DNA from 2 places in the Aliivibrio fischeri ATCC 7744 genome. Region 2 is predicted to be linked to the other one. Evidence: riboswitches for the same ligand, from Rfam matches in the RefSeq annotation. Region 2 holds a riboswitch; the other holds the start of a gene.
The links. Region 2 has a riboswitch for cobalamin ahead of AVFI_RS15565 (ABC transporter substrate-binding protein). Riboswitches for the same ligand answer to the same signal wherever they lie in the genome.
Positions count from the first base shown of each region.

Region 1 (20,875 bases), on a different replicon from region 2:
TCAAAATGGCAAGCGCCTTCGCAAGTCAGTTTGTACTTACAACAAGATGTTGCAGAAACGAAAGTTCAAACCTTAAAGAGCGAGCTAGAACGCTGGAAAGAGATTGAAGCTGTTCAATACATCTCTCCACAAGAGGGGTTAAAAGAGCTGAGTGAGCATTCAGGTTTTGAGCAAGCACTAACACTATTAGATAGCAATCCGCTACCTGCCGTGTTAATTGTTTCACCAAAAACAGAGTGGCAAGGTACAGAACAAGTAAACCAGCTCGTTAATCGTTTGAAGCAGCAATCTTATGTAAACGAAGTTCGTTTGGATGATGATTGGTTAGCTCGATTGGATGCCATTAAACACGTAGCTGTCGTAGTCGCAACGACATTGGCTATTCTAATGTTTGTTGCTGTCTTTTTGATTGTAGGTAATACATTACGTTTTAATGTATTAGAGCAAAAAGATGAAATCCAAGTAATGAAATTAGTTGGTGCAACCAATACTTTTATCTTACGCCCTTATTTATACACGGGTATGTGGTTTGGTCTATTAGGTGGTTTTGTTGCTTGGCTATTAACTGCAATTATTACGGTTACTCTAAATGGAGCGGTAGATAATGTGGCTGTACTTTACGATAGTATCTTTCGTTTAGTTGGTTTAACGTGGGATGAGAGTTTGCTATTGCTTATGTTATCGTCATTTTTAGGTCTACTAGCGGCTCGAATTTCAGTGTTGCGTCATTTAAAAGAAATTGAACCGGTATAAAAGAAAACGATCTTTGTTTTAAATAAGATCTTAAGCCGCTAATTGATTGAATTAGCGGCTTTTTTGTTTTTGTTTTGTTAAAAACTGAACTTACTTAACAGAAATTAGTCAATAAAGTGTGGATAATTTTCCGCCTTTCACTTGCAGTCTGTTTACTTTAAGTACATTATTGCAAGGTTAAGTTAAGTAATACCAAGATATAAATGGGGATTTGAATGTCGAAAGAAATGTATTCAATGGCTGTCGTTTCACAAGATAGTATCGATAGCTATCTACGATCTGTTAATAGTTACCCAATGTTAACTGTGGCAGAGGAACGTGAGCTAGCGGAGCGTTTACACTACAAAGAAGAAATAGAGGCAGCGAAAGAGCTGATCTTATCTCATCTTCGTTTCGTCGTACATGTTGCCCGTGGTTATTCAGGTTACGGTCTACCTTTGGCGGATCTTATTCAAGAAGGTAACGTAGGCTTAATGAAAGCAGTAAAACGTTTTAACCCTGAAGTGGGTGTGCGTTTGGTGTCTTTTGCTGTGCACTGGATTAAAGCTGAAATTCATGAATACGTATTAAGAAACTGGCGTATTGTGAAGGTAGCAACGACCAAAGCACAACGTAAATTGTTTTTTAATTTAAGAAAGAATAAAAAACGTTTAGGTTGGTTTAACAACGGTGAAGTTGAAGCGGTTGCAAAAGATCTTGGTGTTGCACCGTCTGAAGTTAGAGAGATGGAAGCACGACTTGCTGCTCAAGACTCAACGTTTGAAGCTCCTGCAGAAGATGACGACCGTGATATGGCGTTTACTGCACCAGTTTACTATCTAGAAGATAAGCAATCAGATGTTGCTTACTCTTTAGAAGAAGATAACTGGGAAGATTATACAAATAATCGTTTAGCAAATGCGATTGCGACGTTAGATGAGCGTAGTCAGCATATTGTTCAATCTCGTTGGTTAGCTGATGAGAAAGCGACACTGCAAGAGTTAGCGGATACTTATCAAGTATCGGCGGAGCGTATTCGTCAACTTGAGAAGAATGCGATGAAAAAATTGAAGGATGCCGTTGGCGACGTTCTTTAATTACAATAAGAATTTTAAAGAAGGCTGAACTTGAAAGAGTTCAGCCTTTTTTTATACCTATAGAAACGTCAGTAATTGAGTGGAATATCTAATCTAACCGTATTGGTATGATCAAGAGTTTGATTAATTCGATGGATTATAATAAAAATATCTTGTGTATAAGTAGGGAGTTATCTGTTTAGATCTTGATTGAATTTAGTAAAACCTAGATAACACGATAGCTTAGCAACAGAATTTATATCCACACTTTAAAAAGGATCTTCACTACATGTAGTGGATCACTTTTTCATAAACTACTTTATCAACGTAATTCACAGCTTTCTCCACAGGTGAGTAAAAATTAAACAACTAAAAATAGCCTAAAAAAATGTGTGGATAATAACTATGTGGATAACTTTGTTTAACCCTTACGTACTCTGTGTTTTTCTTGTGGTTAATCGAGAGTACAATAAATAAAAAATAGAGAGAAAGGCTCATAATGGATCAGTTTCAACATATATCAGTAGTAGACGCTCAGGAAAAGTTAAAGCAGCAAGATCTTAATGCTGTATTGGTAGATATTAGGGATCCACAATCCTTCATTAGAGGGCATGTAGAAAATGCATTTCATTTAACGAACGACACGATCGTTGAATTAATGAATGAGGTTGATTTTGAACAGCCGGTGTTGGTTATGTGCTATCACGGACATAGTAGCCAAGGTGCAGCTCAGTATTTAGTGAATCAAGGTTATGAAGAAGTTTATAGTGTTGATGGTGGATTTGAAGGTTGGCATAAAGCAGGGTTACCTGTGGAGAAATAAAAGCATATGCAAAGATTAATCGCATTATCAAACCCCAGAGCAGGACAGGCATTTATTGATTATATGGCATCAAGACATATCGATATCAGAATGATGCCTGAAGGAGATGGGCAGTTTGCTTTGTGGGTTGTTTCTGATGATGCTTATTTACTGGAAGTTGAATCAGAATTACAGGCATTTTTACGTAATCCTAATGATGTTAAATACCAATCAGCATCATGGGATATGGCGGATACACGAACGGCAAAATTTGCATATGGTTCGCCTAATCTCATCAAAATGATCAAAGCGAAAGCCGGGATCTTTACGTTGTCGATTATGCTTGTGTGTATTGTGATTTTTGCTTTGCAGCAATTAGGTTGGAATAACTCTATTTTCCAAGCATTACACTTTCCTGCCTATCAAGGACAAAGTGTTGAAGTATGGCGCTGGTTCTCACATGCATTGCTGCACTTTTCTGCGACACACATAATTTTTAACTTGTTGTGGTGGTGGCAGTTAGGTGGGGATATTGAATTACGATTAGGTCGCACTAAGTTAGTACAACTGTTTTTATTTTCTGCACTGTTTTCTGGTTTAGGTCAGTTCTGGGTAGAAGGTGCTAATTTTGGTGGGCTATCTGGTGTGGTGTATGCGCTACTTGGTTATTCTTGGTTTATTGGCTGGCTAGCGCCAGAGAGAGGCGTTTCAGTTTCTAAACCGATAGTTGGTTTTATGCTTGTTTGGCTAGTTCTTGGTTATGTCCAACCTTTTATGGCTATTGCAAATACTGCACATTTAGCCGGTTTAATTACGGGATGTGTGATTGCAGGTATTGATAGTCGCTTTAAAAGATCTTCATTGAGTTAAAAAAAATGAGCGAGGTAATGATTACCTCGCTCATTTTATATCGACACAGATAAATGAAAATATCTGGTACCAAAATGGTTATTGGTAGATGTATTTGGTAAACAGTAAATCAACGGCTAACGTTTTTCCTGTCTCTGCAAGCAACAGTTCATTAATTGCAGTTAAACACTCTTTTCTAATTTCTTCACGACCCGCAAGGGATTTAATTCTTTGTTCTGGTTGTTGTCCTAATACTTCAACTAATGCGTTTCGGATCTGTGGGTTGTGACGCTCTAATTGCGGTAAATCTCGGTTATCTGCAACAAGAATATCTACTCGAATTTGGATGTAACCTAGCTTTTTTCCTGTTGTTACAAAATTCGTTGTTAAATCTGGTGCCAGTGTAAAGTAGCCCATTTGAGGAGCGACTTCTTCTTCTGCGTGGATCGCAGGGGAGAATATTTGGCTAATAATCAGCAGTAACCCTGCAAATAATGATTTCTTTGTCATTTTCTAATCCATTCATCAGTCAATTTATTTTATTACTTGATACAATAGTCGGCAGTTGTGAGAAAAAATTAACTACAATCTTTCAATATAAGCAATATATGTGAAAGATGTTATAGAGAATATGTCAGATATCAATTCTTGGTGTGCTTCTGTACTAAAAAGAGTGCAGTGGCAAGAGGCCGATACATTTGAGTGTTGTAACGATCTGCAGCGTTATTGGTTGCTAGGATTAGATTCACTATCACGTCGTTTAGAGCAACATTGCCATGTGTTATCGGTATCGGTATTGGATAATACCCATGTGAACCCAAATAAATTAACCGTAGAAGAGAAAGATCTTCTTAGCGGAGAAGTGTGTTTGCGTCGAAAAGTTATCTTAAAAGGCGATCAGCAGTCATGGGTTTATGGTAGAACATTAATTCCGTTATCATCATTGCAAGATCAACCGCATGATTTAACTCGTCAAGGTCATACACCTCTAGGTATTACTGTATTTAGTGCTCAAAGTGCACATAGAGATAAATTACAAGTAGGAAAAATAATGACAGAAAGAGGAGAGTTGTTTGCTCGTCGTTCTCGATTATGGATGAATAATAAACCCATGCTAGTTGCAGAGTTATTTTTACCAGAAGCACCCATTTATTCAAAGGAAGTGGAATCATGAATATGTCAAAAGCAGAGGCGTTTTGGCAATTGACCCGAATGAATCGTCCAATTGGTTCTCTATTACTTTTATGGCCAACATTATGGGCTTTATTTTTAGCAGCCGATGGATTACCTGATTGGCATGTACTTATTGTATTTGTATTAGGTGTAATTTTTATGCGTTCTGCGGGGTGCGTGATTAATGATTTTGCGGACCGTAAAGTGGATGGTCATGTAAAACGAACGGCTAATCGTCCATTGCCTTCTGGAGTTATCTCTTCAAAAGAAGCGTTGTCTCTTTTTGCTGTTTTGGTTGTGTGTTCTTTTCTTCTTGTTTTAACCATGAACACCTTAACGATTATGCTATCTGGTATCGGTATTGTTCTTGCCATTGCTTACCCTTTTATGAAACGAGTGACGTATCTCCCTCAGTTTGTACTTGGACTAGCATTTAGCTGGGCAATTCCAATGGCATACGCAGCAGAATCAAATCAGGTACCACCTGAAGCGTGGTTACTGTTTGTGATTAATGCATTGTGGACGATCGCCTACGATACACAGTATGCAATGGTGGACAGAGATGATGATGTAAAGATTGGTATTAAATCAACAGCCATTTTGTTTGGACGCTATGATAAAACGATTATCGGTTTATTGCAGTTATCGGTATTGGCATTATTGATCGTATTAGGCTCTCAATTAGCGCTTTCTGGTATTTATTATTGGGGAATATTAGCGGCTGCTGGATTTTTTGTGTATCAGCAATGGTTAATAAAAGGACGTGAAAGGGAAGCTTGCTTTAAAGCGTTTTTAAATAATAACTATGTCGGTGGACTGATTTTTATTGCTATCAGTGCAAGTGTGTTATACCAATCGTAGTCAATAACTGATCGCTCTAGCTTGTTAAAATGTTCGATAATTACGTTAGAACTTTTGATTGTAGAATAACTACTTATCGAAAAATTCTGCCTTGTTCTCAAGCATTTTTTCTTCGCTATTTCTGCTCACTTACTTACTGTGATTGATATTAATTTAAAGTGTTGTTTTAAAAGAAAAGCCAGTATGACTAATATCATACTGGCTTTTTTGTATTTAAAGAAAGGGACGTTAAATTAGTCTTCTTTTGTCATTACTGCATGAATCGTTAGCTTAATTTCAGGAGTAAGAAGGTGTGCGATATCTTGCGATAACGGTTCAACTTTACTTAACACTGCTGCGCCATCTTCATCAAGGTATCCTTCTGTTTTTAGAGTATTAAACAGAATGCAGAATACACCTTTATCAAAGAACTCAGGTGCGTTGATACCATGTAGACGACTTAAACGTTGAGCCATGATTTGGCTTTGCTCTTCTAATTCATCTTTGCCCAAATCTGGTGATGCTTGAAGATGCGTTAGTGCGATAGCATAGCGCTGTAGAGTTTCTGAAATGGTATGAGCAAGTAAATGCAATTTGCGAATATTTGCATTACACAGTTGCAGTGTATCACCATCACGTAAAATCAGATTTTGTTGAACTAATTCATCAATATGATTATTTACTATAGAGGTCAATTCTTCCTCTTTGTAATGTAAGAACAATTCCGCTTTTAGGAAAGGATAAATTAATTTTATCTGGTCCTGAATTTGTTCTACGGTAATCGTGTCATGGTGAACGACGAGTTTTGCAATCAATGATGGTAGTGCAAATAGATGGATAATGTTATTTCGATAGTAAGTCATCAGTAGAGACTGGTTACGATCTAATGAAACAATCTCACCTAGCGTATCTTTCTCAATAACAAACTTATCCAGCTTAATGGCATGTTCTAGTAAAGCGTCAGCATCTTCACTTGGAACAGTTGCCGTTGCTGAGTATGGAACATTACGTAGAATTTGCAGGTAACAATCTAATTGTTCAGTTAAGTCTTCCTTACTTAGTGCTCGTTGGTTTGCAGCAAGTAAAGCGGTTGCACATAATGTTAATGCGTTAGCTGCCGCTGCATCATTAATATGTGTCATCATCTTATTAGCGATGCCGTTTACGACTGGTGTCATCCATTCTGGTTTCTGTGGTTCAATCGGGTTGATCGATTCAGACCAATTTGGAGCATGCTCATTTAAGTAATGGTTTAATGAGATAGGCTCACCAAAGTTAACGTAACCTTGTCCGAAATTACGTAGTTTGCGTAGTGTACGTAATACCTGACCTGCATTTTCTTTTTCTTTACGTTTACCACGCAGCTCTTTTGCGTAAGTGGTTACTTCCATTACGTGTTCATAACCAATATAAACAGGTACTAAGGTAACTGGGCGGTTTAAGCCACGTAGCATTGCTTGTACCGTCATTGCTAACATACCTGTTTTCGCTTGTAATAAACGACCGGTACGTGAACGTCCACCTTCACTGAAGTATTCAACTGAGTATCCTTTTGCAAAAAGCTCAGCTAAATATTCACGGAAGATGGTTGAGTACAGGCGATTACCTTTAAAGCTACGACGAATAAAGAAAGCACCACCGCGACGGAAAATAGGACCCGCAGGGAAGAAGTTTAAGTTAATGCCTGCAGCAATATGTGGTGGAACTAAACCTTCATGGTATAAAACATAAGAAAGGAGTAGGTAATCCATGTGACTACGATGACAAGGAACATAAACAATCTCATGGCCTTCTTGTGCTAATTTACGCACAGTAGAAGCGTTATTGATGTTTAATCCCTGATATAAACGGTTCCATAACCATTTTAAAATACGGTTGCCATTTTTAATTAGAGAATAAGAGAAGTTGGTAGCGATTTCTTCCATGATACCCATGGCTTCTTTACGCACTTTCTCTACATCGACATTTCGACTTTTTGCTTCTTCTAAAATGACTTTCTCAATCGCTTGTGATTTTAATAAGCGATTAAATAACGCTTGGCGATTAGGTAGGTTAGGACCTGATGCCGCTAATTTTTGGCGAGAAAAGTGTATTTTTGCAACACGCGCTAATTTATGTGCAATGGCTTCATCAGAGCCGTGGTTATCAGCCATGTAACGTAAAGATACCACTGGGCTAATACGAACGGTTGAGTCTCGTCCTGCTTTTATTAACGTGACAAATTTTTGAGGTCCGTTAAGTGGCATTAAGTGAGGTTTACTTGTACCTTCTTTACCTGGCTTTCTTCCCCACAAAATAGAGGTAGGGATCAGTTGGAAATCAGCGTCTGGATTATCAGCATGGTGCTTTAATACAATCTTAAATAGGTCTAACGACTCTTGTGGAAGATCGTCATCAGTATCGAACATTTTTGGTCCGATAGAAGTAAATACATAGCGTGGATATTTTACGCCTTCAATCTCGATAGGAGATAGAGGGTCAGGCAAACCAAGTTCTAGGGCACTTTTTTGTAGTGTAAGTAAATCCACATGTGAACGAAATGGTAGTGCGTAAATAATTGGGCGCTCAAGATCAATGTTTAAATCTTCAATAGGATTCGATGGAATCGAGCTACTCTTCACCATTACCGATAGTGGTAACTTTAGTAAAGAATGATAAATAGTGTGTCCTGTAGACATAATGACAATAACGCCTTAGTTATGTACCGAGCAGTCGGCCGTATAATAGATGCTTACAATTTCAGGCAAGAATAGCAGAACTGGTCAAACCTTTTAATAGGGATGAACAGAATATCCGCAATTGTATGAGTCATATGACAGAAAAGTAAGCGATTTTGTCTTATTTTTAATCAATAGGTCTTTCAAAGCATAGCACAGCTGTATATACTCACAGTGAACTGTATAAACAGACAGGTGATTTATGAAGCCGCTAACGGCAAGACAGCAAGAAGTCTTTGATCTTATCAAAGCAAAAATTGATGATACTGGCATGCCACCAACACGTGCAGAAATTGCTCGTGAGTTGGGATTTCGTTCAGCGAATGCGGCGGAAGAGCACTTAAAGGCATTAGCTCGTAAGCAGGTGATAGAAATTATTCCTGGTGCATCTCGTGGAATACGTATTTTACTGCAAGATGCAGATCATCATGATGAAGAACTGGGTGTTCCACTCATTGGTCAAGTTGCAGCAGGAGAGCCTATTCTTGCTCAAGAGCATGTTGAGAGCCACTATAAAGTTGATCCTGGAATGTTTAAGCCACAAGCTGATTTCTTATTACGCGTGAACGGCGAAAGCATGAAAGACATTGGAATTATGGATGGTGATTTACTTGCGGTTCATAAAACTCAAGACGTTCGCGATGGCCAAGTCGTTGTTGCGCGTGTTGATGATGATGTAACGGTAAAACGCTTAGAGCGTAAAGGCTCTATGGTATTTCTTCATGCCGAAAATGAAGAGTTTTCACCAATTGAAGTGGATTTAACCTCTCAAAGTTTAAGTATTGAAGGTCTTGCTGTTGGCGTGATCAGAAGTACAACTTGGATGTAATTACAATCTAATCATCTAGATTGACATTATATAATCATCATTATCGCTTGTTTAGCTGAAATAAACCTTTACAAGTGGTAATGATAGTTATTATCATTTAGGCCTATTCACTAAGGATGATGATAATGACGAACCTCGGCCATAAAATTCCTTCACGTTTATTACAACCTCTTTGGTTAAGAAGCCGTGAAAGTATGATCGACAATGGGCTCATTTATGACCCTATTGCTGCAGCGGCTTGTCAGCGCTGTCACCTTTCTGCTGAATGTCTCTCTGGAAATATAGATCAAAAACAGCTTCTTCATGCGACACTGACGGTTCAGTGTGATCAGCAAGTTTCTAAATTTCTAAAATCAAATCCATCTGGCTGGGTTGTCAATGTTGGCGCAGGCTTAGATACGCGTTTTTATCGTTTAGATAATGGACGTTGTCATTGGCTTGAACTTGATATTAATGAAAATTTGCTTTGGCGCCAAAAACTCTTCCATACCAATGAACGATATTATTTACGTTGTGGCTCTGTTGGTGACGAGCATTGGATTGATGAGCTTCCTGTCCCTAGTAATGTGCCTGTCATGATTGTGTGTGAGCAAGCTTTGTTAGATTGCACTAAAACTCAACTATCTAAATTTATCCAACTGCTTGGCCGTCGTTTTAATCATGCAGAAGCGTTATTCGTTGTTGCAGGGGATCGCTGCAATACCATGATAGGAAAAAAGCTTGGTAGTGCTGAATACCAACATGGTTTACATCAACCTAAACATGATTTTACTGGATGGTTACCATGGATTGAAAATCTATCCGTTACTTCACCGATAGAGCATAACTGTACTCGTTGGAAGTCATGGCAGCGTTGGTTGGTTAAGTTCCCATTATTTAAGCACCGGGTTACTCCTTTGCTGATCCATATGAATTGGTAATGATACTTGTCTTATTTGAATGGGTGTTTCTATTTAATGACAAGAGTATGAATTGAAGGGTACAGGGTTTAGGATCATAAGAAAGTAGGCAATAATGTGACTACTTTTTTCTATTGGTACTCCCTATGTGGAATTCATTAAAAAACCTTTCATTACATCGGCAAGTGCTAGCATTAGCCATTCCGATGGTGCTATCAAATATTACCATTCCTCTATTGGGGTTGATTGATGCTGCTGTTATTGGGCATTTAGAGCATGCTTGGTATTTAGGTGGTGTAGCGGTGGGCGGCACAATGATCAGTGTGACGTTTTGGTTATTGGGTTTTCTTCGCATGGCAACAACAGGATTAACCGCTCAAGCTTACGGTGCAGAAAATAAAAATGCGCTGAGCCAGACGTTTTCTCAAGGTATTTTTCTTGCTCTGTGCTTCTCTTTTATTTTACTGCTTTTTCATCAGCCACTTTCTCAGATCATTTTTTCATTCAGTGACGCTTCTGTTGAAGTGAAGCACTATGCCGAGCAATATTTTTCTATTCGTATATGGAGTGCGCCAGCAGCATTAAGTAATTTAGTTATTATGGGCTGGTTACTGGGTACGCAAAATGCTCGTTATCCTATGTGGCTGGTTATCATAACCAATAGCATTAATATTATTCTCGATCTTTTATTTGTGGTTGGTTTTCATTGGAAAGTTGAAGGTGCGGCACTTGCTTCCGTCATTGCCGATTATTCCTCATTAGTAATCGGTTTGTGGTTTGTCTTAAAACAGAGTAATAAGCTCGTATTACCTAGCTTTATTATGTCTCTATCTGATTTATTATCGGGTTTTAAGCGTCTCTTGAATTTAAATCGAGATATATTCTTACGTTCTCTGTGTTTACAAGCTTGCTTTACTTTTATGACGTTTCAAGGAGCATCATTAGGTGTAGATATTGTTGCTGCAAATGCAGTATTAATGAGCTTCTTAATGATGATTTCTTATGGTATGGATGGGTTTGCTTATGCAATGGAGGCAATGGTAGGAAAGGCAATTGGAGCAAAAAGTAGAACTCAGCTAGCGGATTCTCTTATTGGTACGACTTTTTGGAGTTTAGTGATAAGTAGCTTACTCAGTTTGGTATTTGGTGTATTTGGTTATCAGTTAATCGCAGTGATATCTTCAATTGAAGATGTGCAAAAAACGGCGTTGATTTATTTACCTTGGTTAATTGCTATGCCATTGGTATCAATGTGGTGTTTCTTGTTGGATGGTATTTTTGTTGGAGCAACCAAAGGCTCTGAGATGAGAAACTCCATGTTTATCGCAATGATAACCTTTTTCTCTGTTTGGTGGTTAATGCAAGATAACGGAAATCATGCGCTTTGGGCTGCTATGATTTCATTTATGGCAATGCGTGGTTTGAGTTTGGCTGTGACATTCTATTATCAATGGAAAAAAGCAATTTTCCTATCATAGGCCAAATGCATTACCTAATTGATCGCTATACAAAAAAAGGGCTGCAGTATGCAGCCCTTTTTTGTAATTAGAATAATCTATTTAGGCCATTGAGAGCGGCTACTCGATAAGCTTCTGCCATTGTAGGGTAGTTAAATGTGGTATTAACAAAATACTCAATAGTGTTGGCTTCGCCTTTTTGCTCCATAATGGCTTGACCGATATGAATGATTTCAGCCGCACGTTCGCCAAAGCAATGAATGCCCAATATCTCCTTGGTTTCACGGTGGAATAATATTTTTAGGCTACCGATATCTTTACCTGCAATTTGTGCTCGTGCTAAATGTTTAAATGATGAGCGGCCAACCTCGTAAGGTACTTTTGCTGCGGTAAGTTCTTGTTCCGTTTTTCCTACAGAGCTAATTTCTGGGATGGTGTAAATTCCAGTAGGAATATGATCGATGAGCCTAGCTTCTGCTTTTCCTTTAGTAATGGCTTGAGCGGTAAATCGCCCTTGGTCATAAGCTGCACTGGCTAAGCTTGGGTATCCAATCACATCACCAACCGCATAAATGTGCTCGACGTCTGTTTGGTAATTATCATTTACTTTTAATTGACCACGGGAATCAGCTTCAAGACCAACAGCTGAAAGGTTTAGCTTGTCCGTATTACCTGTTCGTCCATTTGCAAAAAGTATGCAATCGGCTTTCATTTTTTTGCCTGATTCTAAATGCATGATTACACCATCATCATTTGCTTCGATGTGCTCAAAATTTTCATCATTGCGAGTGACGATACCGCTGTTCCAAAAGTGATAGGAAAGCGCATCTGACATTTCATTATCTAAAAAGGAAAGTAGGCGATCACGAGTATTAACTAAATCAACCTTTACACCTAGTCCTCTAAAAATAGAAGCGTATTCACTTCCAATGACACCGGCACCGTAAATAATGATATGACGAGGATCGTGTTTAAGAGATAAGATAGAATCGCTGTCATAAACACGACTATGGTTAAAATTAATACCTTCAGGACGATATGGACGAGAGCCTGTAGCAATAATAAATTTATCTGCTGTGTAGGTTTCAATGGAGCCATCTTTTGCTGTAACCGCAACAGTATTTTTTTCTACGAAACTCGCTTCTCCAAAGATGAGAGAACATTGGTTGCGATCGTAGAACCCCTGTCTCATACGAGTCTGCTTATCTATTACACTTTTCGCATGACCTAAAATATCCGAAAAAGTAGAATGAAGACTGGTATTATTCTTACAGTAAAGAGGGTTTGAGTTAAACTCGATAATACGACTAACCGCATGACGCAGTGCTTTCGATGGAATGGTTCCCCAGTGTGTACACCCGCCACCAACACTTGGTTCTCTTTCAATAATTGCGACATTTAAGTTGGCTTTAGTTAGACCCATTGCAGCCCCTTCTCCACCTGGGCCACTACCAATTACAATGGCATCAAAATGGGTTGAACGTATAGGGGTTGAATTAGTCATTATTAGCGCCTTAATTATTATCAATATCGCAACATTGCTAAAAAAGTATTTTAACCTTTTCATTCGTTTGGTAAATCAAGTGATTAAGATAGAGTGGAGAGGATCACGTTGTTTATGGAAATCTGTCGTATTAGTGATTTCATTATTTACATAGGTAAGTAGAAATCGATAATGTGGGTTGGCGGAAGTTTGTGATACCCATTAAATTAAATCACGCAATAAACGGTAAAGTATATGTATCCTGAATTTGAAGCTGATGATCTCAATGCAGTCTCAGAAGTAAAGCGCCCAGTGAGTGCAAAAGGCGTTCGTGCTCAACAAAAAGAAAGAACTCGAAGAACCATCATTGATGCTGCTTTTTGCCTATTATGTGCCGAGCGAGGTTTTACGAGTTTAAGCTTACGAGAGGTTACTCGAGAAGCTGGAATTGCTCCAACGTCTTTTTATCGACACTTTAAAGATATGGATGAGTTAGGCCTAACTCTGGTAGATGAAGGTGGTTTGATATTACGTCAATTAATGAGACAGGCTCGCCAACGTATAGTCGTAGAAGGGAGTGTCATTAGAACTTCTGTTGAAACTTTCATGGAGTTTATTGAGGGAAGTCCTAACGTTTTTCGCTTATTACTACGTGAACGTTCAGGAACATCACCCGCTTTTCGTGCTGCGGTAGCAAGAGAAATCCAACACTTTGTTGCGGAACTTACCGAATATTTAGTTGCCACAACAGGAGTAGCTCGTGAAGAAGCATTGGTTCAGGCTGAGGCATCGGTAACACTTGTATTTAGTTCAGGAGCAGAGGCGTTAGATTTAGACTCGGCATCACGAACTGAATTATCTGAGCGACTCATTTTTCAATTACGAATGCTCTCTAAAGGAGCGTATTGGTATCGTAAAGAAAATGAAAAATAGAATGTAGATGCATTGATCGCAGTGAATCAATGTCTGTATGAGGTAAAAACATGACACATGAAAATAGTAGAAATGAACGAAAGACATTAGCGCTATCAGTGGTGGCAGGTCTTTGTTTAAATGCCGTTTGGGTTGGATTAACAGTAACTGAAGTTGCTTTCTCAATTTTTCCGATTATTGCATTGGTTCTAGCGGCTCAAGGTTTATATCAAGAATACTTACGACCGCCAGTGAGCGAAGATACTCCGCTTATTGCAGTGGCTTGTTTTTTTGTAGGATTGTTTGGTCATTCAGCATTAGTAAAAGCACAATACCCAGAAGCGGGTTCTAATTTCTTTTCGATTTTAGTCGCTCTGGCTTTGTTACTTTGGATTGGTGTGAAAATGGGTATTTTGAAAAAGAAAGATACTCACACAGAAATATAAATAACCGTTTGTCTCGTCCTAAAATACGTTGACGATTTTTAATTGAAAGCTAAGTGCGTACGCACTTGGCTTTTTTGTGTACTTGATTTGGTGTACTCATTCCCAAGCTTAAATGTGGCCGCATTTCATTATAAATAAAAATAGATTCTTCAACTAAATGCCTTAACTCCTCTAAATCTTTACAGTCATACAAAAGAAACTCTTGTTTAAGTATCCCATTTATTCGCTCTGCTAATGCATTTTGATAGCAATCATAACCATCCGTCATTGATGGCTTAATATCATTTTTATTCAATTTTTCCTGATAAACCTTTGAACAATACTGTAATCCTCGGTCTGAATGATGAATCGTACTCCTTTGATATTGACGGCTATCTATCGCCATATCAAGAGCTTTGACTACATCAGTAGCTTTCATTTCATCACTTAATTCATATCCCATTATCTTTCGACTATAAGCATCTGTTACTAAAGATAAATAATGAATACCTTTTTGTGATTGAACGTAAGTGATATCACTAACAAAAACCTCTTCAGATGCTTGAGGTGTTACTTCTTTAAGTAAATTAGGATGTTTTTTCATCCAATGCTTACTATAGGTAGTTTTTGTATAACTTCGTTTAGGTTTTACTAATAAGCACTCATTTCTTAAATAGGAAAAAAAGTTATCTCTGCCTAACTTTATGCCATGAGTGATGAATTTGGGCTTAAGTAAAAAATATAATTTTTTACCTCCAATACGAGGCATATATCGACGAATTTCTTGCACCATATTTTTAACCGGTGAAAGTTCAACGGCACGTTTCAGAGCTCTACGTTCTTGTTGGTATATACATTGTCTTGTAATGCCAAGTAGCTGACTAGCTCGCTCTAAGCTGATCATTTTCTGCTTTTGAAGACTTCTTGCTCCTTGGCAATATACTTTTTTCTAAGGCCTGCACCATGTTCTGCGTCCATGATATTCACTACTTCATTAAGTAATAAATTACGCATTCTTTCATCATCAAGCTCTCGCTCTAAACGTTTAATTTTTTGTGCAGGCGATTCTTTCGCTTTCGGGGATTTAGGCATAATAATCTTAGGTGATTGAGACCAGTCCATCTTACCGTGTTTTCTTAACCAAGTAAGTACGGTAGATCGACCTTGAATGCCATAAATGTTTTGAGCTTGCTTATAGGTCATATCGCCTTTTTCTATAGCGGCAACAAGCTGCAATTTAAAGCCTAATGAATAATCGCGTTGAGTTCGCTTATTCTTTGTTTTTTCTTGATTTGTCATATAAAAGTCCTAAATGTGTAAACACATTTCAGGACGAGACAGTTCATAAAAAAAGGCTCAGAACATTACGCTCTGAGCCTTTTTTTTAAGTTTATTTTCTTTCTAAGAAAACGCCTGCTTCCATATGGTGTGTATATGGGAACTGGTCAAATAAAGCAAAACGCGTAATGTTGTGCGTTTGGCTTAAAATTTCTAAGTTTTCTTTTAGCGTTTCAGGATTACAAGAGATGTACATAATACGCTCGTAACCTTGAACCATCTTACAAGTCCCTTCATCCATTCCAGAACGAGGTGGATCAACAAAGATAGTGTTGCAGTTATAGCTTTTTAGATCGATATTTTGATCTTTTAAGCGTCTAAATTCACGTTTACCTTCCATAGCATCAGTAAAATCTTCAGCAGACATTCGAATGATTTGTACATTATCAATGTTATTTGCAGCAATGTTGTATTGAGCAGAATCAACAGATGGTTTTGCTAATTCGGTAGCCAGAACGCGATCAAAGTTTTTCGCTAATGCCAATGAGAAGTTACCGTTACCACAATATAATTCAAGTAGGTCGCCTTGACTGTTTTGTGTACAATCCACTGCCCATTCCAGCATTTTTTGAGCAACAATGCCGTTTGGTTGTGTAAAGCTATTCTCAACTTGCTTATACGTTAAGATGTCGTCATTAACTTTAAGTTTTTCAATAACAAACTCTTGGTCTAAAACGATTTTCATTTTACGTGCACGACCAATGATATTTAGGTTAAAACCTTCATCATTCAGACGTTGTTTTAATGCTTTCGCTTCTTCTTTCCAAGCATCATCTAGTTGACGGTGATAAAGCATCGACACCAAAATTTCGCCACTAAGCGTCGATAAGAAATCCACTTGGAACATTTTATAGCGAAGTGTTTTACTTTCTTTTACTGCTTCTGTTAGTAATGGCATTAAATCGTTAATTAAACGGCTTGCAGGTAAGAAGTAATCAACACGGTATTTTTCTTTGGTCTCTTGGTTGAACATGACGTAATACATTTCGTCACCTTCATGCCACACACGAAATTCAGCACGCATGCGGTAGTTTTCAGCAGGAGAGGAAAAGACTTCCAGTTCTGGAACATTAAATTCAGAAAACATAGCAGAGAGTGCTTCTGCTTTTTCATCTAATTGTACTTGATAATTTTCTGGGTTCATGACTGATTGTGTCATCGTCTTGCCTCACGCTGCTCAAAATAAGAGCGCCGATTTTATGCGATAGAGATCTGTTGTCCAGTATTTGTGTGTTATTGATCGAAACTAATTAATACTAATACGTGATATTGAGCGCATAAACCTAGACAAAGATAGTGTAGGTCACTACTATTTCGCCCATGTTGGTGCGCTATTTTTAATATTAATTATAGCCTGAATAGGGAATCTGGTGAAAATCCAGAACTGACGCGCAGCGGTAAGAGAGAACGAAGGTACAATTTTTCACACTGTTAAGTTTAGATATTTTAAGGATATCGAAAAATAATGGGAAGTGAGTACTCTAGGTTAACTGCTCTCAAGTCCGAAGACCTGCCAGCAATAAGTAATACATTACGTATTGCTATATGGACTTAACGCGATTTTAGGAAACAACGGAAATGAAAAAAACTGCCTTAGCGACAGCTGTAGTGTCGCTGCTTTCACACGCCTATACACCCCCTGTATTTGCTAAAAATACCACAACAGAAACCGATGAAACCATGGTTGTTACTGCGAACAGATTTGAGCAGTCAGCCAAAGATGTGATTGCGCCTGTAGAAGTAGTTACAAAAGAAGATATTGAAGCAATGCAAGCTAAATCTCTTGATGAGGTTCTTCGCCGATTACCTGGTGTTCAAATTGGAAAAAATGGTGGCTATGGCCAGAAAACGAGTTTATTTATTCGTGGTACGGAATCAGATCATGTATTAATTCTAATGAATGGTGTTAGATTAGGAAGTGCAACTTCGGGAGTGGCAGCCATTAATGCTATTTCACTTAATGGTGTAGAAAGAGTTGAGTATATTAGAGGTCCTCGTACTGCTATTTATGGTGCAGATGCTATCGGCGGTGTTATTAATATCATTACATCGACAACTAATGAATATACTGAAATTAGTGGTGGTCTTGGTTCTAATAAATATCAACAACTTAGTGCAGTAACAAGTACAAAAGTAAACGATAGTTTATATGTGAAAGTAGCTGTAAGCCAAGAAAAAGAAGATGGTTTTTCCGCATATAGTGAATCGAATAGTAATTATGACCCTAGTAAAGATAGTGATAATGATGGGTTTGAAAGTAATAACTTATCTTTAGAATTAGCATATAAATTTTCAGAATCATTTAATAGCAGAGTAAATATTGATTATAGCGAAGGTTCGGTTGATTATGATCCAGCTGCATCTTCTAAAGATAGTAAGAATTATAACGTAGCTTTAAGTAATGAATACAAAACTGATAAGTGGGTAACGTCATTAGTTGTAGCCACTAATCAGGATCATAATAATGAACATTCTTATAGTTCTTGGACTGGTGTTTATACTGATGCTACTTTTGAAACTCAGCGTAACTCGGTTTATTTGAATAGTTTTTATCAATTAACTAATGAGTTAAATGTTGGTGGTGGCATTGATTGGTATAAAGATGATGTATCTAATTCAACAGACGCTGCAAAGTTTGATGAAACTTCAAGAACAAACTTAGCAGGGTTTGTAACGGGAGTTTATCAAAAAGATGACCTCCAGCTAGAAGCTAGTTTACGAAATGATGATAATCAGCGTTATGGTAATAATACAACGTGGCAATTTGGTGTTGGTTACCAAGTTATAGAACATTATAAACTTACATTTAATTCTGGAACTGCATTTAGAGCTCCTACATTTAATGATCTTTATTCAACTAATCCTATTTATGGCGATAGTGGCAACCCAAATTTAAAACCAGAACAATCGGAAAATATGGAAGTTGCACTTATTGTTGATTATTTTTTAGCGACTATTCGTTTAGCGGCATATAAAAATAAAATTACAGACTTAATTGTTTATGGGACACCTAGTGAGAATGTAGATAAAGCAACAATTGAAGGAATAGAAATATCCAGTAGCTTTAATACAGGAGCAATTTACCATCAATTAAGTTTTGATTGGATGGATCCTAAAAATGATGATACTGGTGAGGTTTTAGCTCGAAGAGCAAAGAAAAGTGGTAAATGGAATAGCTCATATGCAGTTAATGATTTCTTATTTGATTTAAGCTATTTATATCAAGGTGAACGTCTAGATTATTCTGGCGGTGATATGCTTGATTCATATTCTCTTTTTGACCTCGCAGGGACTTATTTTATAACAGATTCTTTTTCGGTGAGTGCTCGAATTGCAAATATATTTAATGAAGAATATGAAACAGCGGGTGGTTATAACACGCAAGAGCGTAGTTACTACGGGACTGTAACATATAGATTCTAAATAGCAGAGTTAGCAAAACCGCCTTCATTGGCGGTTTTTCATTTAGAGGTATGAATGAAAAAGAAAGTTATTATTAGTTGGTCATCAGGAAAGGATTCAACCCTCACTCTTATTCGGTTGTTTGAGAATCCTGACTATGAAGTTGTTGCTTTATATACGACACATGTAGCAAATGAAGTCCCATTTCAAGTAACTCCATTATCAGTTGTTCAAATGCAAGCTGATTTAGTCGATCTGCCATTAATCACAATCGAATTACCAACCGTGTTCCCTGCTAATAATGAATATCAAAGTTTAGTCATAACTGGTTTAAAAGAATGTGGTATTGAGTTTGATTCTGTTGCTTTCGGTGACATGTTTTGCAATGGCATTGTTGATTATCGTAAAAGCTATATCGAAAAAGCAGGTTGGGACTGTGTTTTTCCTTTAATAGGGCAATCAAGCAGAGACTTGGCTGAGGAGATTATTTCATTAGGTATTAAAACTATTCTTGTTACAACTGATGGGACTCAACTTGATAATCAGTTTTGTGGAAAAGTATACACAAGAGAATTGATTGCACAGTTACCAATAGAAGTAGATCCTTGCGGAGAAAACGGTGAGTTTCATTCTTTAGTGGTTAGCGCACCATGTTTTAAAGGTTCAATCCAATTATCTGAGATGCAAATTGAAAAACAGGAGCGCTTTACTCATCTTCGTTATAACGCTTCTGTTTTACAAAACTAGTGCAAGAGGTATGATTAGAGCTCATCTTTTTATATCGGCTTACAATAGAGTCTGTGGTTTCAGTTATGCCAAAACACATTTTGATTTTTGATTCAGGTATCGGTGGATTATCGGTATATAAAGAAATTAAATATCAGTTACCTTTAGCTAAGTATATTTATGCGTTTGATAATGCGGCATTTCCTTATGGTGAACTAACTGAATCTGTACTTATAGAAAGAACGACACACATTATCTCTAAGTTATGTTCTAAATTCCCTATCGATATCGTTGTGATTGCTTGTAATACAGCAAGCACTGTTGTACTTCCTTCTCTTAGGGATAAATTAGATATACCTGTAGTAGGTGTTGTTCCTGCCATCAAACCCGCAGCTCTGGTATCAAATAAGATTGGTTTACTTGCAACGCCTGCGACAGTAAAGAGAAGCTACACGTATGATTTGATCAAATCTTTTGCTCCTATATCTGATGTCCAGCTATTAGGCTCAACGCGACTGGTTGAAATGGCGGAAGAAAAGATGATCGGAATTGATGTAGATATTGCGGAGCTAAAAGAGATTTTATCTCCTTGGCAAAATAAAGTAGATACGATCGTTCTAGGTTGTACTCATTTTCCTTTTCTAAAGAATGAAATAAAAAAAGCACTGGGAAATAAAATATTGCTTATTGATTCTGGAGAGGCAATAGCTAGAAGGGTAAAACAATTATTGAATGGGGATGGGGTGGAAAGTGCAGTTCTTTTTGAAGGTGAGGTATTTTGTAGTGCCCCCTCTATAAAAGAAGAGGCACTAAATCATACATTCAAAGAACTAAATTTTAGTTCTCTTCAGTGTTTGGGTTACCCGAAGTTTTAGGATCATTAGCAATACGCACTTTTAGAGTTCGCTGATCAAATTCGTTATTGTTTAAGTTTTCAATAACGTTGTCAGCGTCTTTTGTTGCAACTACTACGAAACCAAAGCCTCTTCTTTTACCTGTACGCTTGTCTTTCATTAAACGTACTGCAAATACATCACCAAATTCAGCAAAGAGTTCTTTTACATCTGACTCATTTGCACGATAAGGTAAATTACCCACATATAATGTAGTACTAGCTTGATCTGAGTTTGGAGCAGTATCAGCAGAATCATTTGAGTTTGATTGTGCTGGAGCTTTGTTAATAGTTAAAACCGTAAAACCTGTAATCACTGCGCC
Region 1 covers NZ_CP092712.1:2,791,114-2,811,988, reverse strand. Annotated here, with positions in the region: gene ftsX (permease-like cell division protein FtsX) at 1-753, shown strand, start outside; gene rpoH (RNA polymerase sigma factor RpoH) at 969-1,829, shown strand; gene glpE (thiosulfate sulfurtransferase GlpE) at 2,308-2,631, shown strand; gene glpG (rhomboid family intramembrane serine protease GlpG) at 2,638-3,480, shown strand; gene AVFI_RS12880 (flagellar basal body-associated protein FliL) at 3,559-3,969, opposite strand; gene AVFI_RS12875 (chorismate lyase) at 4,091-4,633, shown strand; gene ubiA (4-hydroxybenzoate octaprenyltransferase) at 4,630-5,493, shown strand; gene plsB (glycerol-3-phosphate 1-O-acyltransferase PlsB) at 5,727-8,150, opposite strand; gene lexA (transcriptional repressor LexA) at 8,392-9,018, shown strand; gene AVFI_RS12855 (class I SAM-dependent methyltransferase) at 9,144-9,938, shown strand; gene dinF (MATE family efflux transporter DinF) at 10,064-11,395, shown strand; gene sthA (Si-specific NAD(P)(+) transhydrogenase) at 11,463-12,878, opposite strand; gene fabR (HTH-type transcriptional repressor FabR) at 13,113-13,790, shown strand; gene AVFI_RS12835 (YijD family membrane protein) at 13,841-14,215, shown strand; one part of gene AVFI_RS12830 (IS3 family transposase) at 14,265-15,130, opposite strand; one part of gene AVFI_RS12830 (IS3 family transposase) at 15,130-15,493, opposite strand; gene trmA (tRNA (uridine(54)-C5)-methyltransferase TrmA) at 15,585-16,691, opposite strand; cobalamin riboswitch at 16,840-17,064, shown strand; gene AVFI_RS12820 (TonB-dependent receptor domain-containing protein) at 17,111-18,955, shown strand; gene AVFI_RS12815 (Dph6-related ATP pyrophosphatase) at 19,010-19,681, shown strand; gene murI (glutamate racemase) at 19,747-20,535, shown strand; gene AVFI_RS12805 (RNA recognition motif domain-containing protein) at 20,498-20,875, opposite strand, start outside.
Region 1: another riboswitch for cobalamin. It lies ahead of AVFI_RS12820 (TonB-dependent receptor domain-containing protein); the one in region 2 lies ahead of AVFI_RS15565 (ABC transporter substrate-binding protein).

Region 2 (13,091 bases):
AAATGGAATAGAAACAATATCAGGCTCATTTTCGGTAGCTAATTCTAGTAATGCACTAATGGCAAAGTCACGCTTTACAATTTTCATAATCACTGCTAATAGGTTGGTTTCAAAAGAAAAGTTTGCAGTTAGTCCCTCTTGTTTACAGATGGCATCCAGTTTTTCTCGATGAAAGTAGCCTTGCTTGAACATGACTAATTCTTGAGAGAAAAACTCTGAAAAAGTGAGTGATTTTTTATCAGCAAATTCATGTTCATTACTTACAACTGCAACCATTTGGGAGCGAAGTAAGTGGTCAGAATCCAGTTCATTCGGTAGGTTTTTTATTTGTGTAATCCCAAGATCAATTTCACCATCAAGCAGCATTTTTTGTATTGATTGAGCACCAGCATCAACAATGGTGAGTTTTAATTTTGGATAACGACTTTTAAATGCCATTAAAACATCTGGGAAATAATAGGTCCCCATAATACTTGGAACACCTAATCTAACTTCCCCTTTCTCTAAACCTCGTAATTCTTTCATCGCCAGTGTGGCGTCGTCCAATTGTTGTAGGATTTGCTTTGCATGAGTTAGTAATACTTCGCCTTCATGAGTCAGTATCATTTTTCTCTCATCTCTACGAAATAGTTCTAGTTCTAGTTGGTTCTCTAGTTTTTTTATTGCAACACTTAAGGCAGGTTGAGCTATGTGTAGAGCGCGAGCGGCGTGTGTCATGTTTTTGTGCTCAGCAATAGAAACAAAATAAGTAAGAAGTCGAGTATCCATGTGATAACTAAATGCTATTGAAATGATAATTATAATATATTTTCACTATTCAAATGGAGTTGCTACAGTTTTAGTACAGTTTTCTAATGGCGATCACTAAGATGATTGAGTTTAAAAGTAAGGCCTATTATCAAGTAAGTGCAGCTCTTGCATTTGGGTCTTTTATTGTATTTTGTAATTTATATTTGTTTCAGCCAATGCTACCTGTTCTTGCTGAGCACTTTTCTGTATCTGCCACGAAAATCAATTGGTTGCTAGCTGCTGGAACATTTACGTTAGCCTTTATGCTTTTGCCTTGGGCTATTGTCTCTGATTTTATTGGTCGTCGTAATGTGATGTTATTAAGTCTATTTTTATTACCAGCAATAGGCTTATTGTCGCTATTTACAGATAGCTTAACCGTATTAATTGTGAGTCGAGCCATAATGGGGATGGCTCTAGCTGGGTTTACAGCTGTAGCGGTTGCTTATATGGCTGAAGCATTTACAGCAAAAGCGTTCAGTTATGCGATCGGTGCTTATATTAGTGCAAACTCATTAGGTGGTATTTCAGGGCGGTTGTTTGGAGGGATTATTACGGATCATTTTGATTGGCAAACTGCCGTGATATTCATGGCTAGTGTCAGTTTTATTGGTGCGATGCTTGTTGCATTTGTATTACCAAAAGAGAGTAAAATCCATGAAGATAAAATGGAATTATCTTCTTATTATCGAGTGATAGTGCAACACTTAAGAAACCGACGTCTCTTTCTTGCTATGGTTATTGGCGGGGTGAATTTTGCTTTATTTGTAAACCTTTATTCTGTTACTGGCTTTCGACTAATTGCTGAGCCTTACTCTTTACCTTTAAGCGTTACTTCTATGATTTTTCTTTGTTATTTATCCGGAACGGTAAGCTCTAGGTTAGTGGGTTTATGGAGTCAACGTTTTAGTTCTGTATTTGGTATGTTCGTAGGGACATTCATTAGCTTAATTGGAATGCTTATTACGACAAGCGATTCACTAATTATAATAGTGATTGGTTTAAATGTATTAAGCTTTGGAGCGTTTTTTACTCATTCATTAGCTTATGGTTGGGTGAGTCAGCAAGCAGAAACTGCTAAATCTACGGCGACAGCTTTGTATTTGGTGCATTATTATGTCAGTGGTAGTTTAGGTGGTTTTTATTTGATGTTTTGTTGGCAGCATGGAGGGTGGAATACAGTAATGCTTGGAGCGAGTTTCCTATATATGATTATTTTTGCTTTATGTTGGCGTTTAAATCACTACGCCCAAGCTAAAGTGGCTTGGGCGTAGAAAAGGTCAATATAGCCTAGTAATAAAAACCTGAGTTAAAGGTTTTCAAATACTTTAAATCCATTCTTTCCTGAACGTTTAATGTCATACATTGCAGCATCAGCGTTGTGCATTAAGTCATTAATAGAACGACCATGTTCAGGGAAGAAAGCGATACCAATACTTGTGCTTAGTTGGTATGGAATATCTTCAAGCATCAATGGTGCATTACTGCTTTCTAAAAACTCCTCAACAAGAGCAAATATTGCTTCTTCATCAATAATCGTATGAATAAGCACGGCAAATTCATCACCACCTAATCGAGCAACATAGCTATTTTCTGCGAAAGTACTGTATAGATTTCGAGCTACTGCTTTTAATGCTAAATCACCTGCACTGTGGCCAAAGTTGTCATTGAGATCTTTAAATCCATCTAAATCAATGTAGATCAGAGCTAATTTAGTTTCATTTTTTCGTGCTTTTTGCATTTTCCAATGAAACAGTTTTTTAAAGTATCCACGGTTGATTAGGCCTGTCAGGCTATCGTGGTGAGCCAGTTTTTTTATTTCGTTATGGTCAATTTTTTTCTTCAGTTGTAATTGAGTAATAACCAACGATACAACAAAAGAAAGTAGAATAAAGCATCCAATTAGAGTCACTTCACCGCTTGAGATTCGCTCAATTGACCACTTAGGGTAATTAGGAACAAAAGTGATCAATCGCCAACATGAGTCCGTTTTCACAATTTTAACTGATTTCACTGAATCTAAATTTTTAGGGTAAGCGAAGACGGAATCGAACGTTAAAATACCTGAACCAATTTCATATTGACCTTTAGATTCTTTCTCGATACAAGAATAAGTTATTGGATAAATTTCTGGGTATGTTTTACTTTTGTCATCACTAAACATGAAAGCAAATTCGAGATCGGGTCTCTTATCATAAAATAAAAAGTAATTATTACTGTTTATTAGCATGTGATGGTTTCTTTTATCCAAAGAAAATAGTTTTAGACCATCTAATAAATGCGCTGCAAGGTAATTTAATATAACGATACCTCTTTTATTTCCCTGATCATCATATACAGGCGTAGCTAGACGAATCATAGGTTTATAAGGTTCTTCGATTTCACCATGCTCAATATTTAAATCTAAAATAGAAACGTAAATATCCCCATCATTTAAAGATAAGCTGTCTTGAAAATAATAACGGTTAAATTTATTTTGTAATTCATTACCAGCAACAACACTTGGAATACCATTATTATAGTTAATACGAATGAGCTCATTGCCTTCAAGATCAAGGTATCTTAATTGATCATAAAGTCCTTTACGTAAGCTCAGAGCAAGCGTGTTCATTTCAGCTAGTTTAATGAGTTTACGTTCGTGTTTTTGATACGCTTTGTTAATTTCAATAAAATCAGAAAGCAGCAGTAAGTCTTGCCCAATGCTGTTTAGAGTCATGGCAATGTATTTTTTTTGTGCTGAAATTAGAGCACTTTGTTCTGATTTTATTTTACTTATTTCTATCTGGTTCTGTGAGAACTTATAGAAATAAAACACTGAAAATAATAAGATATTTAACATTGTAAATAAAACGATAAAGCGTGGCCAAAAAAATAATTTATTGGACTTACCAAATGTAATCACTCTAATCACTTAACCTAAATTTAACAAAAAAGTCATTTATTGCATGACTGTAATAATTGAGGTGGACTTTATAATATATGAGGTTTGCTATCAATATAATTAAAGATCATAAATAGAGTTGCATTGACTTGTATCGTGTTACTGCCATTGATAATGAAAGAGAATATTATGGTTCTTATTATTAATATTCTTTTTCATTATTCGCTTAACGATATATTTACATAACATTTAACCTATTCAGGTGTTGGATAATTAATGCTTGTGTATTCAGGTTCATCAATACCCATATCTTGGTTTAATACTCGTGTAAGCACAAAGTAATAGTTAGCGAGCGCATTTGCAAAACGAGGAAGTGTTTCTGGGATGGTTTTATTGGTTAATTTATCAATAAGGACTAAGGCACGAACCACTTTTTTACTTAAGCTACGGCATTGATGAAGTTGAATCACTGGGCCAGTTCCACGAGGAAGAACAAAGCGCTTACCTTTGTCATGAACTTGTTCTTTAAAGTAAAACATTTCAGACACGAGCTCTTGAACGTCTAGCTCAAAGATGCCACATTTCCCACGAATCGAGCCATTAAGGTGAAATATTTTTGGTTGTAGACGTTCTAGCGATTCACGGACTTCTTGATTAGTTACTTGTGATAGAGCTAAGCCAGTATAGGCACACAATTCATCCGTTAATATTTCAAAGTCACATAATGGGCTGTCTTCAAAAATGAATGGGTATGAAAGTTCACCAATATTTCCAGATGCTTTAAGTGCCATAAATATTTACTTTGTTGATTAAAGAGGTGATGAATTTTATCACGTTGTAGGGGGTATCTCTAATTAATCCCATGTTTTCAGGGTTATAGATAGAATATATCAACATAGCATCGTACAATGAAGATTACTTCGGAATACGGTGAGAATCCGTAACGGGCGCGCCACTGTGAGAGCTTGCAAGAGTTTGAGTCAGATACGAAGTTGGTTCATATTATGTACGCGATTTACAGGAGTTGCCATGCGTTGGCTTGCGTTAAACCCATTTATTATTGTTTTTTCTCTTTTGCTTTCTTGGTCAACGATGGCCGAAACTACCTATCCATTACATGTTGTTGATGGGTTAGGTAATACCGTTATTTTAGAGAAAGCACCTACAAAAATATCGTCAAAAACGTTATTCACCGATGCCGTATTATTGGAGTTGGTTGATAAAGAACAATTATCCAGTTTGACAGATCTTGCTAATAATCCTAACTATTCAGCGATTAAAGATATATTGCCAAAATCAATACCTTTGTTAGCACTTAATGTGGAAATGATCATAGCGAATCGTCCTGACATTGTTTTTGCTGCTAATTGGAGTGATGCATCAAAGTTAGCGATTATTGAGAGTGCTGGTATCCCGGTTTATCGCATTCAAACGCCTAATACCTTAAAAGAGGTTGAAACAGAGATTTTGCGAGTCGGTGATATTGTTAATCGTCGACTTGCTGCTGAGCGAGTCATCGAAGATATGCAACAGCGTTTACAGCAAGAGGTTATCTTACCTAAAAAGCGATTAACTGCTTTGGATTATAATCCGTGGGGAACATCGAGCGGTCAAGATTCTACTTGGGATGAAGTCTTAAAACAGGCAAATCTGAATAATGCCATTGAAGGGCTAGTGAGTGATAAATACGGACAAGTTCCTGTATCTAAAGAAATGGTCATTGCATTAAATCCTGATATTTTATTTATACCTGCGTGGGTGTATGGAGATGAAAAAGGTGCTGATAAATTTAAGCAAGACGTCTTATCTGACCCTTCTCTGCAATCAGTAAAAGCGATTAAAAACGGACGCGTTTATCAAATGCCCCACGTTTTAAGAAGCGTTTACAGTCAATATATTGTTGATGCGATTTTGTTTGTTAATCATTCTGCTTATAAGAAACGCTAATGTCTTTTTATCGTTTAACCTCATTCCAAGCGGTTGCTGCTATTTGCATATTTTTAGGATTATTCTTGGCTTATTTAAGTCTTGGTGCGGTTCACATTCCAATCATTGATATTTTAGCTATGTTTAAGAGTTATATATTTGGTGGGAGTGAGTTAGCAACTAAAGAGTATCCGCTTGCCTCTGCAATTGTGATGCACATTCGTTTGCCAAGGGCGTGTGCGGCAATTATGGCTGGTGGTGCATTGGCTTTAGCTGGAGCCTGTACTCAAGGATTATTTAAAAACCCATTAGCGAGCCCTGATGTATTAGGAGTAAGTTCGGGAAGCAGTTTTGGTGCTGTTATCGCTATTGTGACGGGTTTTTCTTTTATGAACCCGATGTGGTTACCTATTTTTACAACGGTTGGTGCTCTTGTTGCTTCTGCGTTTATTTATGTTCTTGCATCTCGTCACTCTTCTTCACAAATTTTATTTTTAATATTAACTGGCTTGGCGCTATCGAGTTTATTGGGCGGTGCTCGTATGGGACTGCTATTAATGGCGCAACAGTATGAAGTCAGTCAATTTGTTTTCTGGGCAATGGGGGGGCTGGATGGTCGTATGTGGCAGCATTTATTATGGCCAACACCTGTGATTATTATTGTGTCTACCTTGTTACTCAAAGAGAGTCGTTCTCTCAATTTACTCGCTTTAGGTGAGGAGAGTGCTCATGGTATGGGGCTAAATGTAAAACAGACACGATTTAAATTATTGATGTTTGCTACGTTATTAACGGCGATGTCGATTGCTATTGCTGGACCTATTGGTTTTATCGGCTTAATGGTTCCTCATTTAGTGCGTCTATTAGTAGGACCAAGTCATGAGAAATTATTGCCGTTTTCAGCCATATTTGGTGTGATATTTCTATTGGTTTGTGACTTATTAGGACGTTGGATCATTGCGCCTAATGAATTGAAAGCGGGGATCATTACTTCATTTATTGGTGGTTGCTACTTTATTGGTTTGATCATTCGATTTCAAAGAAAGGGACGTTTAGCATGAAACCATTATTAAATGTCTCACAATTAAACTATCAGGTTGGGACTAAAGCATTATTAAAGTCGATTTCATTTACCGTCAATTCTGGTGAATTGGTTGGTATTATTGGCCCGAATGGCGCGGGTAAAAGTACATTAATGAAGTGCATCAGTGGATTCCAGCCTTATGCCGAAGGAAGTATTGAGATCCAAGGTCAATCTCTTGCTGTTTTATCTCATATTGAGCGTGCGTTATGTATGAGTTATTTGCCTCAATACAGTGAAGCCGCTTTTTCTTTTAATGTGATGGAAACCATTGGTTTTGGTTTTCATGCGAGACAGCAACACTCAATTATATCTCCAGCTGAGATAGAGAAACAAAGCCAAGCTGCATTAGAAAAAGTGGGAATAGAGCATTTACATAAGCGTAATGTTACTGATTTATCTGGTGGTGAAAAACAGCTCGTTCATTTTGCCCGAACTTTAGTTCAAGATACGCCTTTAATGTTGTTTGATGAGCCAACAGCGAGTTTAGATATTGGCCATGAATCTCAATTAATGAATGTCTTATACCAAGAATGTCAAAAAGGAAAATCAGCATTGGTTGCTATTCATAACTTAAATACCGCTGCTGAGTTTTGTGATCGTTTGATTTTGATTAATCAAGGTGAAATTATGGCTGAAGGAAAGCCAAATGATGTGTTGAGTGAAGAGAATATTCGCACCTTATATCAAGATTTGGTGATGGTCTCTCATCATGCCGTGACAGGAAATACGATCGTATCGCCATATAAAAAATAGTGATGATCATTTTTATTTGTCTACTTCGGTATAAAGCACTTCGTCTTTTAGTGCTTTTTCATCCAGTAACTCAAACTCATGCCCTTGTTTGATTAGCTTATTTTCTTTTTTCAAAACTTGTAAAATTTGGCGATAGCATCGGTCAGTTATACCTAGCTGCTTGGCTTTTAAGGTCACAGGAATTTTAAATAGCGGACTATTTGAGTGCTGTTTTAATTCAAGGATCTGTTCGATGACATTAATCCTTGCTGATAATGTGATGTTATTCATTAACTTAGTGATATTTTTGTTATATCTTGTTGAAATGAATTCGAGCAGAAGAATCGTTAGCTCTGGTTTTTCTCTTAATAATTCAAGAAGTTTAAGTTTAGGAATTTTATAGAGATAACCAGCTTTATTCGCTTTAACATTCAACGTTGAATAAGGCTTTCGTTGGAAGAATTCCATCTCACCTAGAGGACCTGAATAATTCGTATCTACTCCAAGAATAAATTCTTTACCATGTTCATTTATATGGAAAATGGTTAAATCGGCGTCTTGGCAAAATAGAAGCGAATTAATTGGTGTCGATTGCTGTAAAAGTAACTCATTCTTAACATAAGAGATCTTAGGTAAATTAAGCTCTGAGATTAATTGTTGAAACAGATCCATGCTCTATCTCTGTGTATTAAAGATAGCTCTATGGTAATGGTTTCATAAAAAAATGCGATAATAATAAAGAGCGAGTTGCAGAATATTCTGCTTTGTCTCAGTTCGTGATTCTTTCTGCAAACTCAGCTCTAAATGTTTTACTTTACTTGATTGCCATCAACCCAGATTTGACGAATATTATTTCTGGTTGTGTGAGTGATGATTTTTTCTAGTATGTCTTGAGGTGAATCGAGTTCAGGACAAATCAATAGGTTAGAATCTTCATCATCAATAACTAGAGCGTCGAAGCAGTAACCCTTTTTAAACTGTCCAACTGGTAGCTTTAGTAATTGACCGCCACCTGTTGTTGCCATCCAGTAAGCTTCTAGTAATGAGACTCGGCTGTTTTCTTGCCCCCTTATCTCTGCCGGTAGACTCGCATTTGTTCCACATTCTCGTGCTCTTGAGTGAAGGACTGCATCTGAGCAAGCCATAAATAGCGAGGGAAAAGGGCCACCTGCAATGTCAGAGCCTAATCCGAGCTGAATCTCTTGATCTAAGTATTCACGTAATGGCAATGCTGCATTTGCAAAATAGATATTGGACCTTGGACAGTGAGCGATTCCCGAGCCTTTTTGTTTGATAGTGCTAATGTCTGAATCGGTTAAGAAGATAGAGTGAGCTAAGATGGTTCGTTCACCAAGTAGTCCTGCTTCGTTGTAAATTTCGATATCTGTTTTATTGTATTTTTCTTGGCTGAAATCTCTTGCCCAATCGCTTTCTGAAGCATGAGTTTGAACCGCACATTGATATTTTTTCGCTAAATCACCTAACCCTTTTAATGCGTCTAACGAACAGGTAGGGATAAACCTAGGCGTGATGATTGGTTCGACTAAGTTATTGTTATTAGCTAGTTGAGAAAACGATATTATGAATTTTTCTGCTTCTTGAATAGAGTGATCTGCACTCTCTTCCACGTAGTAGCTAGGACACATCTCCTTATCATCCATTGAGATTTTACCAACTAATGCACGTTGGCCATATTTAATGCAAGTTTCTGCCAAATAAAGAGAAGATGAAGTATCTATAGTCGCAAAATAGGTTGCTGTTGTAGTGCCGTTAGCTAAATAGGTTTTTACTAGGTGAGGGTAGTACTGTTCTGCAAATGACAGATCGCTAAACTTATGCTCTAAAGGGAACGTATAATGGTCAAGCCATTCATTGAGAGGAAGATCTAACCCTTTCCCAGCTTGAGGCCATTGTGGTGCATGGATATGAAGATCAACCATGCCAGGTAATAAAAATTGTTGTTCGGTTAACTCTTGTAGAGAATCTTTTTCTTTTAAGAAGTTAAGCGTTTTTGAATAATTAGGATCGGAAGGATGGAGAACGTCACATATCTTACCTTGCTGATCGATAGTAATCAGCCCATTAGAGATAAATTCAAATTCCCCTTTAATCGGGCAATGATAAACTTTACCAACGACGCCTTTTTTTATATTCATTAGTTATTTCTACACTTTGAAAAAAGGCCAATGATTAATTGGCCTTTAAGATATGTTTTATTCAGTTGGTAATTTTAATGCTACATCCAGTGCAACATTAATCATTTCATGAAGTTCAGTGCGACGTTCATCCGCCGTCAAATGTTCATGGTTTTTAATATGGTCAGTCACGGTACATAGGGCAACGGCATTACAATGGTTTTCTGCTGCTGCACTATAAAGTGCATTAACTTCCATCTCTACTCCAAGAATGCCATAACGTGCCATCATGTCGTATTGCTCTTCATCTGGACGATAAAATAGATCAGAAGAAAAAACGTTACCTACAAGGTAATTAATGTCAGTCGTTTTTAACGTATTAACACACTCGCTAAGCATATTGTAATTTGCAGTTGCAGCAAAATCGTTATCTTTAAAACGAATGCGATTCATTTTTGAATCGGTTGATGCACCAATAGCTACAATAAGATCTTTAAGTTTCACATCATCATGAATAGCGCCACAGCTTCCTATGCGGATGAAGTTTTTTACCTTATAAGTTGTCATTAGTTCATGAAAGTAAATGGATGCAGATGGTGCGCCCATTCCGTGACCCATGACTGAGATTTTTCGACCTTTAAATTCGCCAGTAAAACCTAACATGCCTCGAACATCAGTAACTTGAACAACATTTTCTAAATAAGTTTCTGCTATTAATTTTGCGCGAAGTGGATCACCTGGCATCAAGATAGTATCTGCAAATGCATCCAGTGGTGCATTAATATGTGGAGTCGACATGATTAATCCTTATTAGTACATGTTAAGAAAATGAAAGAAGCGCACCAGCAATGGTACCTGACATTAAGTTTGCAAGAATTGCGGCCATTAAAACACGAGGTCCAATTTCCGAAAGAATATGGCGTTTATTTGGACATATAGCACCAAGGCCACCAATAACCATCGCTAAAGAACCAATGTTGGCAAAACCACAAAGGCTGAATACAACAATAGCTTGAGTCTTTGGAGACAAGGTTTCCGCTATTTCAATAAAGTTGATATAGGCAACAAACTCATTAACCGCAATTTTTTGGCCAATTAGTGATGCTGCGGTAACGGCTTCGCTCCAAGGAACCCCCATTAAAAAAGCCAGAGGAGATAATATATAACCGATAATCAGTTCTAGGCTTAAACCTTCAATCGAGATTAAATCACCAATACCGCCAACTAAGCTATTTACTAATGCGATCAAAGCAACAAAGGAGATAAGTAAGGCTGTCACGGTGGCGACTTGATTCATCCCCATGATAGAACCATCAGTTATCGCATCTAAGAGTGATTTAGGTGTGGTTTCGTCATCGATTTCGATTTCATTAGTGATTTTTTCTTGTTCTGTTTGTGGGCAAAGTAATTTGGCAAACAGAAGTCCAGCAGGAGCCGTCATAAAGCAAGCGGTTAAAATATATTTTGGGTCTATTCCTAAATTGATGTAGCCAATCATTGTACCGCCAGCAACGCTCGCTAATCCGCCTGTCATTACCGCAAACAGTTCAGAGCGAGTCATTTTTTTGATTAACGGACGTACCATTGAAGGAGCTTCGATAGGGCCAACAAAAATGTTAGCTGTAGCAGACATTGATTCCGCCTTACTCGTACCGAATAATTTAGATAACGCACCACCGATTAAATTAATTACAAACTGCATTATTTTGAGGTAATAAAGCACGGAGATAAGTGCAGAAATAAAGATAACGACACAAAGAACGTTAATCACAAAAATAAAGCCGACTTTATAGTTAGCGAGATCGCCAAATACGAAGGTTAGTCCCTCATTTGAGAAGTTAATAATATGATTAACCGCATCACTCATCATTTGTAGTATTCCTTGACCTAAAGGAACATACATTACAAAAGCCCCGAATGATATTTGAGTAATAAGCGCAATGACGATCGTTCTTACATTGATGGCTTTTTTATTCTCGGATAGTAAAAATCCAATGAACAATAGCACCAAGATTCCAACACAGCTCATGAATAATGACATGAAATACTCCAAAGGATTTAAAAGGTAATAAAGACAATACGGCGGCTAAAAAAGCAAAAAGCGGAAATTTTTCCGCTCTTATCTATTTGTGTGGGAATAGTATGATAGTAGTCACAAATTAAAGAGGTTGATTTGTATTTCTGTTATGCAAATCAAACTATGAAAATAGGGCTTAATCGAGTTATTTAGGCCTGTAGAAGAAGAGCTTCATGGAAGTATAGAGCGGCCATTATTACTCACAAGGAGGAGCCATATGAATTAAAGCCAATCCTCCTAGTGAAGTTTCTCGATATTTCTTATTCATGTCTTTTCCTGTTTGGTACATGGTCTCAATGACTTTATCTAGTGAGATTAAGCATTTGCTTGTGCGCTTTAACGCCATACGTGAAGCATTTATGGCTTTCATTGCTCCCATCGCGTTTCGTTCGATACAAGGAACCTGAACCAGTCCCCCAATAGGGTCACAAGTCATGCCTAAGGAATGTTCCATTGCAATTTCAGCGGCCATGCAAATTTGTTCATTACTGCCACCAAGAAGCGATGTTAGCCCCGCTGCCGCCATGGAGGACGACACGCCAACTTCACCTTGGCAACCAACTTCGGCTCCAGAGATAGAGGCGTTGGTTTTGTATAAAATCCCGATAGCACCCGATACGGCTAAAAAGTCTTTAAGTTGCTTAGTGTCTAAGGGTTTAATAAACTTGTGGTAGTACATCAAAACACTTGGGATCACACCTGCTGCTCCGTTTGTAGGGGAGGTTACAACCTGACCGCCCGCTGCATTTTCTTCGCTAACGGCAAAAGCAAACAGATTCACCCAATCTAATACTTCCATAGGATCATTATGCGTGGATGTATTCACTTCTAATTTTTTGAGTAATGCAGGTGCTCTACGGGTGACATTTAAGCCACCTTCAAGAATGCCTTCAGTTTGAAAGCCTCTTTCCATGCAAAGGGACATGACTTTCCAGATTTGGTCTGCTTTAGAGTTAATTGCTTCTATTGATTGGAATGAGACTTCGTTACGTAAGACTAATCCACTTAGGCTGAGTCCATACTTTTCTGCTTTTTCTAGCATTTCATCCGCTGAGCCAAAAGGGAACTCTACCTTGATTTCTGGTGCTTGATTTTCATTTTTAAGTTCGCTTTCGGTTGCGATGAAACCGCCGCCAACAGAGTAATACGTTTCGATTGCGATTTGTTTGTTATCAGTAGTAAAAGCAGAAATAGTCATACCATTTTCATGCAAGGGTAAATTTGTTTTATGAAACCGCATGTCTGTTTGATAATCGAAGGAGATGGTTGATAGGCCAGAGAGTTGGAGGGTATGTTCTTCTATTGCTTTACGCATAGCGCGATTGGCACTGGTTATTTTTATCGTATCGGGTTTGTTTCCAAGTAAACCCAGAAGCGTTGCACGATCAGTATGGTGCCCTATACCGGTTAATGAAAGAGATCCATAAAGATCAACTTGAATGCGTGTTATTTGAGGTAAGTAAGGCT
Region 2 covers NZ_CP092713.1:432,017-445,107, forward strand. Annotated here, with positions in the region: gene AVFI_RS15545 (LysR family transcriptional regulator) at 1-768, opposite strand, end outside; gene AVFI_RS15550 (MFS transporter) at 870-2,063, shown strand; gene AVFI_RS15555 (sensor domain-containing diguanylate cyclase) at 2,099-3,628, opposite strand; gene AVFI_RS15560 (cobalamin adenosyltransferase) at 3,925-4,461, opposite strand; cobalamin riboswitch at 4,546-4,680, shown strand; gene AVFI_RS15565 (ABC transporter substrate-binding protein) at 4,700-5,617, shown strand; gene AVFI_RS15570 (FecCD family ABC transporter permease) at 5,617-6,657, shown strand; gene AVFI_RS15575 (ABC transporter ATP-binding protein) at 6,654-7,433, shown strand; gene AVFI_RS15580 (Crp/Fnr family transcriptional regulator) at 7,446-8,084, opposite strand; gene guaD (guanine deaminase) at 8,222-9,568, opposite strand; gene deoD (purine-nucleoside phosphorylase) at 9,626-10,345, opposite strand; gene AVFI_RS15595 (NupC/NupG family nucleoside CNT transporter) at 10,368-11,588, opposite strand; gene AVFI_RS15600 (L-serine ammonia-lyase) at 11,821-13,091, opposite strand, start outside.